DNA from 3 places in the Microbispora sp. NPDC049633 genome. Region 1 is predicted to be linked to each of the others. Evidence: predicted binding sites of a transcription regulator. Region 1 holds the regulator's gene; each other region holds the start of a gene.
What was found. Region 1 encodes HrcA, which represses chaperone genes, less so after heat shock. Its sites were predicted from a motif close to TTGGCACTCTCNNNNNGAGAGTGCCAA; they were not measured.
Positions count from the first base shown of each region.

Region 2: groES (co-chaperone GroES) is a predicted target of HrcA. The motif match lies at 1,278-1,304, and genes of this name have one in related genera.
Region 3: AB0J39_RS37055 (FmdB family zinc ribbon protein) is a predicted target of HrcA. The motif match lies at 1,398-1,424, and genes of this name have one in related genera.

Region 1 covers NZ_JBFAOO010000133.1:10,729-13,997, forward strand. Annotated here, with positions in the region: gene AB0J39_RS27700 (DUF3097 domain-containing protein) at 1-184, opposite strand, end outside; gene AB0J39_RS27705 (hypothetical protein) at 203-865, opposite strand; gene hrcA (heat-inducible transcriptional repressor HrcA) at 1,042-2,055, shown strand; gene dnaJ (molecular chaperone DnaJ) at 2,056-3,189, shown strand; gene AB0J39_RS27720 (16S rRNA (uracil(1498)-N(3))-methyltransferase) at 3,192-3,269, shown strand, end outside.
Region 2 covers NZ_JBFAOO010000198.1:3,251-6,519, reverse strand. Annotated here, with positions in the region: gene groL (chaperonin GroEL) at 1-810, opposite strand, end outside; gene groES (co-chaperone GroES) at 877-1,191, opposite strand; gene AB0J39_RS32685 (NAD-dependent epimerase/dehydratase family protein) at 1,359-2,201, opposite strand; gene AB0J39_RS32680 (MarR family transcriptional regulator) at 2,342-2,917, shown strand; gene AB0J39_RS32675 (methyltransferase domain-containing protein) at 3,056-3,269, shown strand, end outside.
Region 3 covers NZ_JBFAOO010000291.1:308-3,576, forward strand. Annotated here, with positions in the region: partial or broken gene AB0J39_RS37045 (SAF domain-containing protein) at 1-47, opposite strand, end outside; gene AB0J39_RS37050 (S-methyl-5'-thioadenosine phosphorylase) at 169-975, opposite strand; gene AB0J39_RS37055 (FmdB family zinc ribbon protein) at 1,038-1,382, opposite strand; gene AB0J39_RS37060 (potassium/proton antiporter) at 1,516-3,021, opposite strand; gene AB0J39_RS37065 (5-formyltetrahydrofolate cyclo-ligase) at 3,055-3,269, opposite strand, start outside.

The DNA.
Region 1 (3,269 bases):
GGAACACCCGCCGACGGCCGAACCGGTCCTCTAGCGTCACCGCCTCCTTGTCGCAGGCCACCACGGCGCCGCAGAAGCGGCCCTCGGCGTCCTCGACCACGAGGTCGGGCTCGGCCGGGATCTCGGGGATCCGCCCCCGCCGTGGCCGCCGCCAGTCTCCGGAAAGCACGTCCCGCCCGTACATGCGGGGAACGCTAGCAAATCACGCCATGCGACGGCGGGCCCCGGAACGGCGCACCAGCACGACGATCGTCACGATCACCGCGGCCAGGAAGCCGACGACGGGGAGCGCGAGCAGCGCGAGCGCACCGCCCACCAGTTTGCCGATGTCCCCGGTGAGCTGCTTGCCGACGCCGAACCTCACCCCGTCGCCGTCGCAGGCGAGCTGGTACGTGCCCGCCTGCGGGACGCCGGCCTCGAACAGCAGCTCCCAGGTGGTGCCGTTCAGCGCGACGGTCTGGGAGGTGGCCGGCCGGGTCAGCCGCACTTGCGGGTCGGTGCCGTCGCCGAGCCGGCAGCTGACGTCGGTGGGCTGGTCGACCGCCGCGTAGATGGCGGGCTTGTCCGCGGGGTCGAGCGCGACGCTCACCGACTGCCCGCCGGAGAAGGTCGTGGTGGGCGCGATGTCGCCGATCGTGGAGAACAGTCCGCCGGCGAACCCGCCGACCCCGGCCACCAGCAGGACGAGGAAGAGCGCCCAGGAGAGGAAGACCCACAGCAGGCGGGGCCGGATCGGCCGGGAGCCGCCGTACGGCGGGGGAACGGGGTTGGGCATCCGCAGGGTCGCGCCGGGCGGCACGGCGGTCGCGGGGCGGGGGACCCGCATGGTGACGTCGGCCGGAGCGGGGTTCTGATTCTCGTACATGAGATGAAGAGTCCACCATGCGACTTGCCGTCGATTTGCAGCCCACTTGTCCTGGTGCCCTGCGTCGTCTTGGTGCCCCCTGCGTTATCGCACCACGTGGGGTGGTAGCCGTACACTTGGCACTCGGGAACACAGAGTGCCAGAGTCGGTGTTTCCAGGCACAGGGAGGTGACACATTGCTCGACGACCGCAAGCTCGCCGTTCTGCGCGCCATCGTCGAGGACTACGTGTCCACCAACGAGCCGGTGGGGTCCAAGGCCCTGGCGGACAGGCACAACCTCGGCGTCTCCCCCGCGACGATCCGCAACGACATGGCGGCATTGGAGGAGCAGGGGTACATCACCCAGCCCCACACCAGCGCCGGCAGGGTGCCCACCGACAAGGGCTACCGCCTGTTCGTCGACCGGCTGTCGCAGATCAAGCCGCTGTCGGGCGCCGAGCGCAGGGCCATCGAGACCTTCCTCGCGGGGGCGGTGGACCTCGACGAGATCGTCATGCGCACGGTGCGGCTGCTCGCGCAGCTCACCCGGCAGGTCGCGGTGGTCCAGTACCCCTCGCTGACGAGGTCGTCGGTCCGGCACGTGGAGATCGTCCCGATCGCCGAACGGCGGGTCATGCTGGTGCTGATCACCAACACGGGACGGGTCGAGCAGCGGGTGGTCGACCTGCCCGAGGCCATCGCCGACGACCGGATCGCCAACCTGCGCGCCGTGCTCAACGCGTGCCTGGACGGGTGCGGGCTGTCCCAGGTGCCCGAGACCGTGGCCGAGGTGCCCGAGCGGCTGCCCCCGGAGGACAGGCCCGCGGCGGCCACGATCCTGTCCGTGCTGCTCGAGACGCTCGTGGAACGGCACGAGGAGAAAATCGCCTTCGCCGGTACGGCCAACCTCGCCGCAGCGGATTTCAGCGTCGGCCTGCGCGGCGTGCTGGAGGCGCTGGAGGAACAGGTCGTCCTCATCCGCCTGCTGGGTGAGACCGGCGGGCTGTCCGACATCACCGTCCGAATCGGATCCGAGAACCCCTACAGCGGGTTGCGCGGCACCTCTATCGTGGCCGCCGGGTACGGTTCGGGCGACAGGGAACTGGCCCGGCTCGGAGTGCTGGGCCCGACACGAATGGACTATCCGGTGACGATGGGTGCGGTACGCGCGGTGGCGCGGTACGTCGGCCAGATCCTGGCGGGGTCATAAGTGTCCAACGACTACTACGCGACCCTTGGCGTCCGGCGCGACGCCAGCCAGGAAGAGATCAAGAAGGCGTACCGCCGCCTGGCCCGTGAGCTGCACCCGGACGTCAACCCCGATCCGGAGACCCAGGAGCGGTTCAAGGAGATCAACCAGGCGTACGAGGTGCTGTCCGACACGGGCAAGCGCCGTATGTACGACATGGGCGCCGACCCGTTCGGCGGCGGCGCGGGGGCCGGGGCCGGCGGCTTCGGCGCGGGCTTCCCGTTCAGCGACATCATGGACGCCTTCTTCGGCTCGGCGGGCGCGGCGCGGGGTCCCCGCTCGCGTGCCCGCCGGGGCCGCAACGCCACGATCCGGGTCGAACTCGACCTGTCGGAGGCGGCGTTCGGCACGACCCGCGAGATCATGGTCGACACGGCCGTCGTCTGCGACGTCTGCCAGGGCTCCGGGGCGGCGGCGGGCACCCACCCCGACACCTGCGACATGTGCCACGGACGCGGTGAGGTCTCGCAGGTGACCCGCTCGTTCCTCGGCCAGGTCATGACCTCACGCCCCTGCCCCCAGTGCGGCGGGTTCGGCAGCGTCATCCGGCATCCCTGCATGGAGTGCTCGGGCGAGGGCCGGGTCAGGACCCGGCGCACGATCAAGGTCAGGATCCCGGCCGGCGTCGAGGACGGCACGCACATCCAGCTCGCCGGCGAGGGCGAGGTCGGTCCCGGCGGCGGGCCTCCCGGCGACCTGTTCCTGGAGATCGTCGAGCGGCCGCACCAGATCTTCGAGCGGCGCGGCGACGACCTGCACTGCACCGTCCACATCCCGATGACCGCCGCCGCGCTCGGCACCTCGATCACGGTCGAGACCCTCGACGGCCCCGAGGACATCGACGTGCGGCCGGGCACCCAGGGCGGCCAGGTCATCCCGCTGTACGGCAAGGGCGTCCAGCGGCTCAACGAGACCGGCAGGGGCGACCTGCTGATCCACGTCAACGTCGAGACGCCGGCCAAGCTCGACCCGCAGCAGGAGGAACTGCTGCGCGAGCTGGCGAAGCTGCGCGGTGAGGAGCGGCCGCCCGGCAAGTTCTCCCCGGGTCAGCAGGGCTTCTTCTCCCGCCTGCGGGACGCCTTCAACGGCCGCTGAGCATGAGTGTTCCCGTGTTCCTGTCGGACGCGGCCGGCCGGACGGCGGACACCATCGTCCTGGACGGGCCGGAGGGCCGG
Region 2 (3,269 bases), on a different contig from region 1:
GGTGAAGGTGCCCCGGATCTTGTTGGTCACCAGGACGGCCAGGGCCTCGCCCTCGACGTCCTCGGCGATGACCAGCAGCTGGCGCTTGGTCTGGGCGACCTTCTCCAGCAGCGGCAGGAAGTCCGCGATGGAGGAGATCTTGCCCTGGGTGATGAGGATGTAGGGGTCCTCGAGGACCGCCTCCATGCGCTCGGAGTCGGTCACCATGTAGTGCGACAGGTAGCCCTTGTCGAACTGGAGGCCCTCGGTGAACTCCAGCTCCAGGCCCATCGCGTTGGACTCCTCGACGGTGATGACACCGTCCTTGCCCACCTTGTCGAACGCCTCGGCGATCAGGCCGCCGATCTTCGCGTCCTGCGCGGAGATCGTGGCGACGTTGGCGATCTCCTTCTTGTCCTCGACGTGGCGGGCGCTGCCGAGCAGCCGCTCGCTGACGGCCTGGGCGGCCTTGTCGATACCGCGCTTGAGGCCCAGCGGCTGCGCGCCGGCGGCCACGTTGCGCAGGCCCTCGCGGACCATGGCCTGGGCCAGGACGGTCGCGGTGGTGGTGCCGTCACCCGCGATGTCGTTGGTCTTGGTCGCCACTTCCTTGGCGAGCTGGGCGCCAAGGTTCTCGTACGGCTTGTCCAGCTCGACCTCGCGAGCGATGGTCACACCGTCGTTCGTGATCGTCGGGGCACCGAACTTCTTGTCGATGACGACGTTGCGGCCGCGCGGGCCGAGGGTCACCTTGACTGCGTCGGCGAGAGCGTTGACACCACGCTCGAGAGCGCGCCGCGCGTCCTCTTCGAACTCCAGGATCTTCGGCATTCAGGTCTCCTTGTGAGCGCGCGGAGCCCCGGGCGCGTGTCCCGGGGCTCCACTGGCCGACGCGGCCTACTTCTCGATGATGGCGAGCACGTCGCGGGCCGAGAGCACCAGGTACTCCTCGCCGCCGTACTTGACCTCGGTGCCGCCGTACTTGCTGTAGAGGACGACGTCGCCCTCCTTGACGTCGAGCGGGATGCGCTTCTCGCCGTCCTCGTCCCAGTTGCCCGGACCCACAGCGAGGACGCGGCCCTCCTGCGGCTTCTCCTTGGCGGTGTCCGGGATGACCAGGCCGGAGGCGGTGGTCTGCTCGGCCTCAAGCGGCTGGACCACGATGCGGTCGCCAAGCGGCTTAACGGGAACCTTGGTGGCGGTCGTCACGATCGGACCTCCCCTTCAGATTGCGATGAATGAGCTGAAGAGGCGACCAGCGGCCTGCCGTCGCGGGTGTCAGACCTGTCTCGTCGCTGTTGGCACTCTCAATGGCAGAGTGCCAACACGAAACAGTATGCAAGTGGCGCGTGACAGTCAACACGAACCGGCATCGCAGGTCAGACGCGGGAGGCGTACGACCCGGAGCGCACGTCGTCGACGATGCCCGGACGGCTCGGCTGCCATCCGAGGACCTTCCTGGCGAGGTCGCCGCTCACCACCTGACTCAGGGCCAGGCCCTCGGCGAAGGGACGGCCGAGCGCCTGGCTCGCCTCGTCGACCGGCCACGGCACCGCCTTCCCCGTACGGCCGGCCGCCGCCGCGACGTCGGCGACGCTCACCGCCTCCTCGGTGACAGCGTGGAAGAGGCTCCCCGGCTCGCCCTTCTCGATCGCGAGCACGAGCAGGTCCGCCAGGTCGTCGACGTGGACGGTCGGCCAGGTCGGGGCCGGGCCGCCCGCGTGGACGTACCGTCCGTCCTCCCCGTCGGGGGAGGCGAGCAGCCCGGGGATGCCGCCGCCCCGGCCGTACACGATGCCGGGCCTCACGACGACGCCGCCCGCGTCCCGCACCAGCCCCTCCACCCGCGGCCGGTAGCCGGACAGGGTGATGGGGTTCAGCGGCGCGTCCTCGCCCGCCGCCTCCGTGGTGGCGCCGAGCACCCAGACGCCGCTGGTGTAGACGAGCCGCGCGCCGCCGCCGGACAGCGCCTCGATCGCCGCGACGTCCACCGCCTCGTCCCCGACGGGGTTGGCCGCGTGCACGACGACGTCGATGTCCGGCGTCACCGCCGCGCGGAGCGTCTCGGGCTCGTGGATGTCGCCGTGGCGCACCTCACCGGGTACGGCGGTGTCGCGCGCCTTCGGACGGACGAGCGCGACGACCTCGTGGCCGTGTTCGGCGAGGCGCTCCGCCAGCACCGAGCCGATGTACCCCGTCGCACCGAGCAGCAGTACCTTCATCTTTCTTCCACCTCGAACACTTCGACGTTTTACTGTTCGACGCAGACGGTAGCGCACCCCCCATCGATATTTCAACGTCGAAGTTTCGGTTACGATGGCCGGTGGAGGAGGAGCGGCGGAGGACCCAGGCCGCGCGCGCTATGAACGACACCCTCGCGAACGACAGCACCTGCACCGGCACCGACGGCAACGACACCACCTGCGCCGGCGCCACCGGCAACGACGCCGTCGACCAGATCCTCAGCCAGTGGGCCCAAGTGCGCCCGGACGTGGACTGCTCGGCGATGGGGGTGGCCGGGCGCATCTCCCGCGCGTCCCGGCTGCTGGAGAAGGGCATCAAGGAGTACTTCTCCGAACACGACCTGGAGCCGTGGGAGTTCGACGTGCTCGCGACTCTCTTCCGGTCCAATCCCGATCACCTGCTCTGCATGAGCGACCTCGCCACCGCCGCGATGGTCAGCTCCGCGGCGCTCACCAACCGGGTGGACCGCCTCGTCGCGAAGGGACTGGTGCGCAGGGAGGTCTCACCGTCCAACCGCCGCATGGTCCTGATCACCCTCACCGACGAGGGCCGGGCGGTGGTCGACGCCCTGCTGGCCGGTCACGTGGCCAACGAGGGGCGAATGCTGGCCGGCCTCACCGACGAGGACCGGGCCCAGCTGTCCGGGCTGCTGTGCAAGCTGCTCGCCTCGCTGGGCGACGTCCGCCCCTGCTGACCGCCGGGCACGGCCTTCCCGTTCCGCCGGCTCCGGCCGGTTCCCGGCGGCGCCCCTGCCGTCGCCCGCTCCGGGGCTCGTCCACAGGGCGACGCCCAGGGCCGACGTACGCGCCGGGCAGGCGGTAGCGTCGCGGGCGTGGACCTGGACGCCTTCCGCATGCTGCTCACGCCCGCCGGGCGCGGGGCCCTGGACGAGGCCGTGAGGATACTCGCCGACGGGGCCGACCCGGTGGCCGCCGCGAGCGCGCTGCGCCGCGGCCACCCGGCCGACCTGGCGGCGGCGGCGCTCACCCAGGCGTCGCTGCGGCGGCGGGCCGAGGCCAAGTTCGGCCCCGACGCCGCCGTCATGT
Region 3 (3,269 bases), on a different contig from region 1:
GCGATCGGACGGCGACGCCGCGCCGCCAGGCGCCTCACGCCGCGCATGGCCGCACCACCCCGAAACGGGCTCCGGCTGTTCCGCGAGCGGCCTCACGTCGTCGGCCGTGCGCGATCAGAAGGAGCCGATGGGCCGACGGTCGCCGGATCGTGGCACGCATCGATGGTCTCAGGGAAGCTCGATCGGCAGCTTGACGCCGTCGAGCGCGCTGCCGCAGGGGCAGGCGCGCTCCTCCGGCAGGGCCTCGACGACCTGGGCGACCAGAGCGCGCATCCGCTCGACGTTGGCGGCGAAGAAGGCCAGGACCTCCTCGTGGGTGACCCCCTCACCGGCCTCCACGCCGGCGTCGTGGTCGGTCACGAGGGCGAGCGTCGTGTAGCAGAGGGCGAGCTCGCGGGCGAGGACGGCCTCGGGGTGCCCGGTCATGCCGATGATCGACCATCCCGCGCCCGAGAACCACTTCGACTCGGCCCGGGTGGAGAAGCGGGGCCCCTGGACCACGACCAGGGTGCCGCCGTCGACCGTGTCCCAGCCCGTCTCGTGCGCCGTGGCGACGGCGGCCGCCCGGCCCGAGGGGCAGTACGGGTCGGAGAACGACACGTGGACGGCGCCGCCCGTGTCGTAGTAGGTCTGCTCGCGGCCCTGGGTGCGGTCTACGAGCTGGTCGGGGATCACGAGGGCGCCCGGGCCGATCTCCGGGCGCAGGGACCCGACCGCGCTGGGCGCGAGCACCTGGCGGACGCCGAGGGACCGCAGAGCCCACATGTTCGCCCGATAGGGGATGCGGTGGGGAGGAAAAGTGTGGCCGCGGCCGTGCCTGGGGACGAACGCGACGGTCCGCTCGCCGATGCGGCCCACGGTGAGCGAGTCACTCGGCGGGCCGTACGGCGTCGTCACGTCGATCTCTTCGGCGTCCTCCAGCAGCGAGTAGAACCCCGAACCGCCGATGACCCCGATGTCTGCGCGATTGACCATGGGCCGACACTAGCGAACGCCGCCGCGCACCCGGCGCGTCCCGCCGGCCCCTGTGGATAACCTCAGGCGGCGGCGGTCGAGCCGGACGACGACGTGCTCGACGAGGAGGTGCTCGACGAAGACGAAGAGGTGCTCGACGAGCTCGTGGAGGTCGCCGGCTCCTTCTTGCCCGAGTCGCCGGACGCCTTCGAGGCCGACGACGTGGTGGACGTGGTCGTCGACGAGCTCGACGAACGGCTGTCGGTCCGGTAGAAGCCCGAGCCCTTGAACACGATGCCAACGGCGGAGAAGACCTTGCGCAGCTTGCCCTGGCAGGCCGGGCACTCCGTGAGCGGGTCGTCAGAGAACTTCTGGACGGCCTCCAGCTGCTCACCGCAAGCGGTACAGGCGTACTGGTAGGTAGGCACTCGCTCCTCCTGAGACTGGCACTCGACCGGGTCGATTGCTAATCGTACGCAATCAACAAGCGCAAACGCCACTCCAGCCATGTTTATTGCCCCGGGGTGTCCCTTTCGCCCGCGGCCCGTTCGACGGCCCTGCTCAGTTGCCGCGTTCGCCGTACCAACCGGCGAGCTTGCCGCGTCGGCTCACGGCGCGCAGGCGGCGTTCGACCGTCTCCCGCTGGGCGGCCGTGGTGACCACGAGAAGCTGGTCGCCCGCCAGCAGCCGGGTCGTCTGCGTGGGCACGAACGACTGCCCGTTCCGTACGACGAGCGTGACCATCGTGTTCGCGGGCAGCCGGAGCTCGAAGATCTCCACGCCGTGCATGAGCGAGCCGGACGGGATGCGGACCTGCAGCAGGTCGGCGTTCAACTCCTCCAGCGGCGCGGCCTCGACGTCGAGGTCGCGCGCCTCGCCCTCCGCCGCCAGGCCGAGCACCCGGGCGAGGTACGGCAGCGTGGGCCCCTGCAGGATCGTGAACACGACGACGATGATGAAGACGTCGTTGAACAGGCCCTTCGCCCCCGGCAGGCCGGCGGCCCAGGGGATCGCGGCCAGCACGATGGGCACCGCGCCGCGCAGCCCGGCCCACGACAGGAACACCTGCTCGCGCCACGACAGGGCGCCGAGGCGCAGGAGCCGCGCGACCGCCGCGGACACCAGCACGGACGCCGGCCGGGCGAGCAGGACCAGCAGCAGGCCCGACAGCAGGGCCGGGACGAGCACGCCCGGCAGCTCGCGCGGGTCGACCAGCATGCCGAGCATCACGAACAGCCCGATCTGGGCGAGCCAGGCCGCGCCCTCCGCGAAGCCGCGCGTGGCGGCGCGGTGGGGGAGCTTGGCGTTGCCCAGGACCAGCGTCGTCAGGTAGACCGCGAGGAACCCGCTGCCGTGCAGCAGAGTCGCCCCGCTGTAGGTGACGAACGCGAGCGCCAGCACCGCGATCGGGTAGAGGCCGGAGGCGGGCAGGGCGACCCGGCGCAGTGCGTACACCCCCGCCGGGCCCACGGCGAGACCGACGGCCGCGCCGATGACCAGTTCGACGGTGGTGTCCAGCAGGACGTGCGGCAGCGAGAGGGTCAGCGACGAGCCCGCGCTCAGCATGATCACGAGGATGACGGTCGGGGCGTCGTTGAAGCCCGACTCGGCCTCCAGGATCCCGGCGAGCCGGGGCGGCAGCGGCAGCCGCCTCAGCACGGAGAACACGGCCGCCGCGTCGGTCGACGCCAGGAACGCGCCGAGCAGCAGCGCCATCCGCCACTCCATGCCGAGCAGGACGGCGACGCCCGCCGCGAGCACGACGACGCTGACCGCGATCCCGGCCGTGGCGAGCACGAGCGCCGTCGGCACGGCGTCTCGTACGTGGTTCCAGTTGGTGGTGAGACCACCCTCGGCGAGGATCACGGCGAGCGCGATCATGCCGAGTTGCTGGGCCGTCTGGGCGTTGTCGAAGTTGATGCCGACGATGCCGCCCTCACCGAGCAGCAGTCCGAGGCCGAGATAGAGGAGCAGCGTGGGAAGGCCGGTGCGATGCGCGATCCGTACGGACGCGATGGCCGCGATGACGACGACGGCGGACAGGAGCAGCCAGACGTTCAGACCCACCCGCTCCCTTCGCCGTCCGTTACGTCAATCTTGTCACATCTGTACCAAACGGGCGATTCCACTCGGGAGGGCGGCGAAGCGTACGCGCTGGTCGTGCGGCTCGGCCGGCACCCCCTCCATCAGCTCGCCTTCGTGCAGGAGTGCCACCGTCGGCACGTTCGGCCCGACGCGGGCGAGCGCGCGGTCGTAGAACCCGCCGCCGCGGCCGAGCCGTACGCCGGTGACCCGGTCCACCGCCAGGGCCGGCG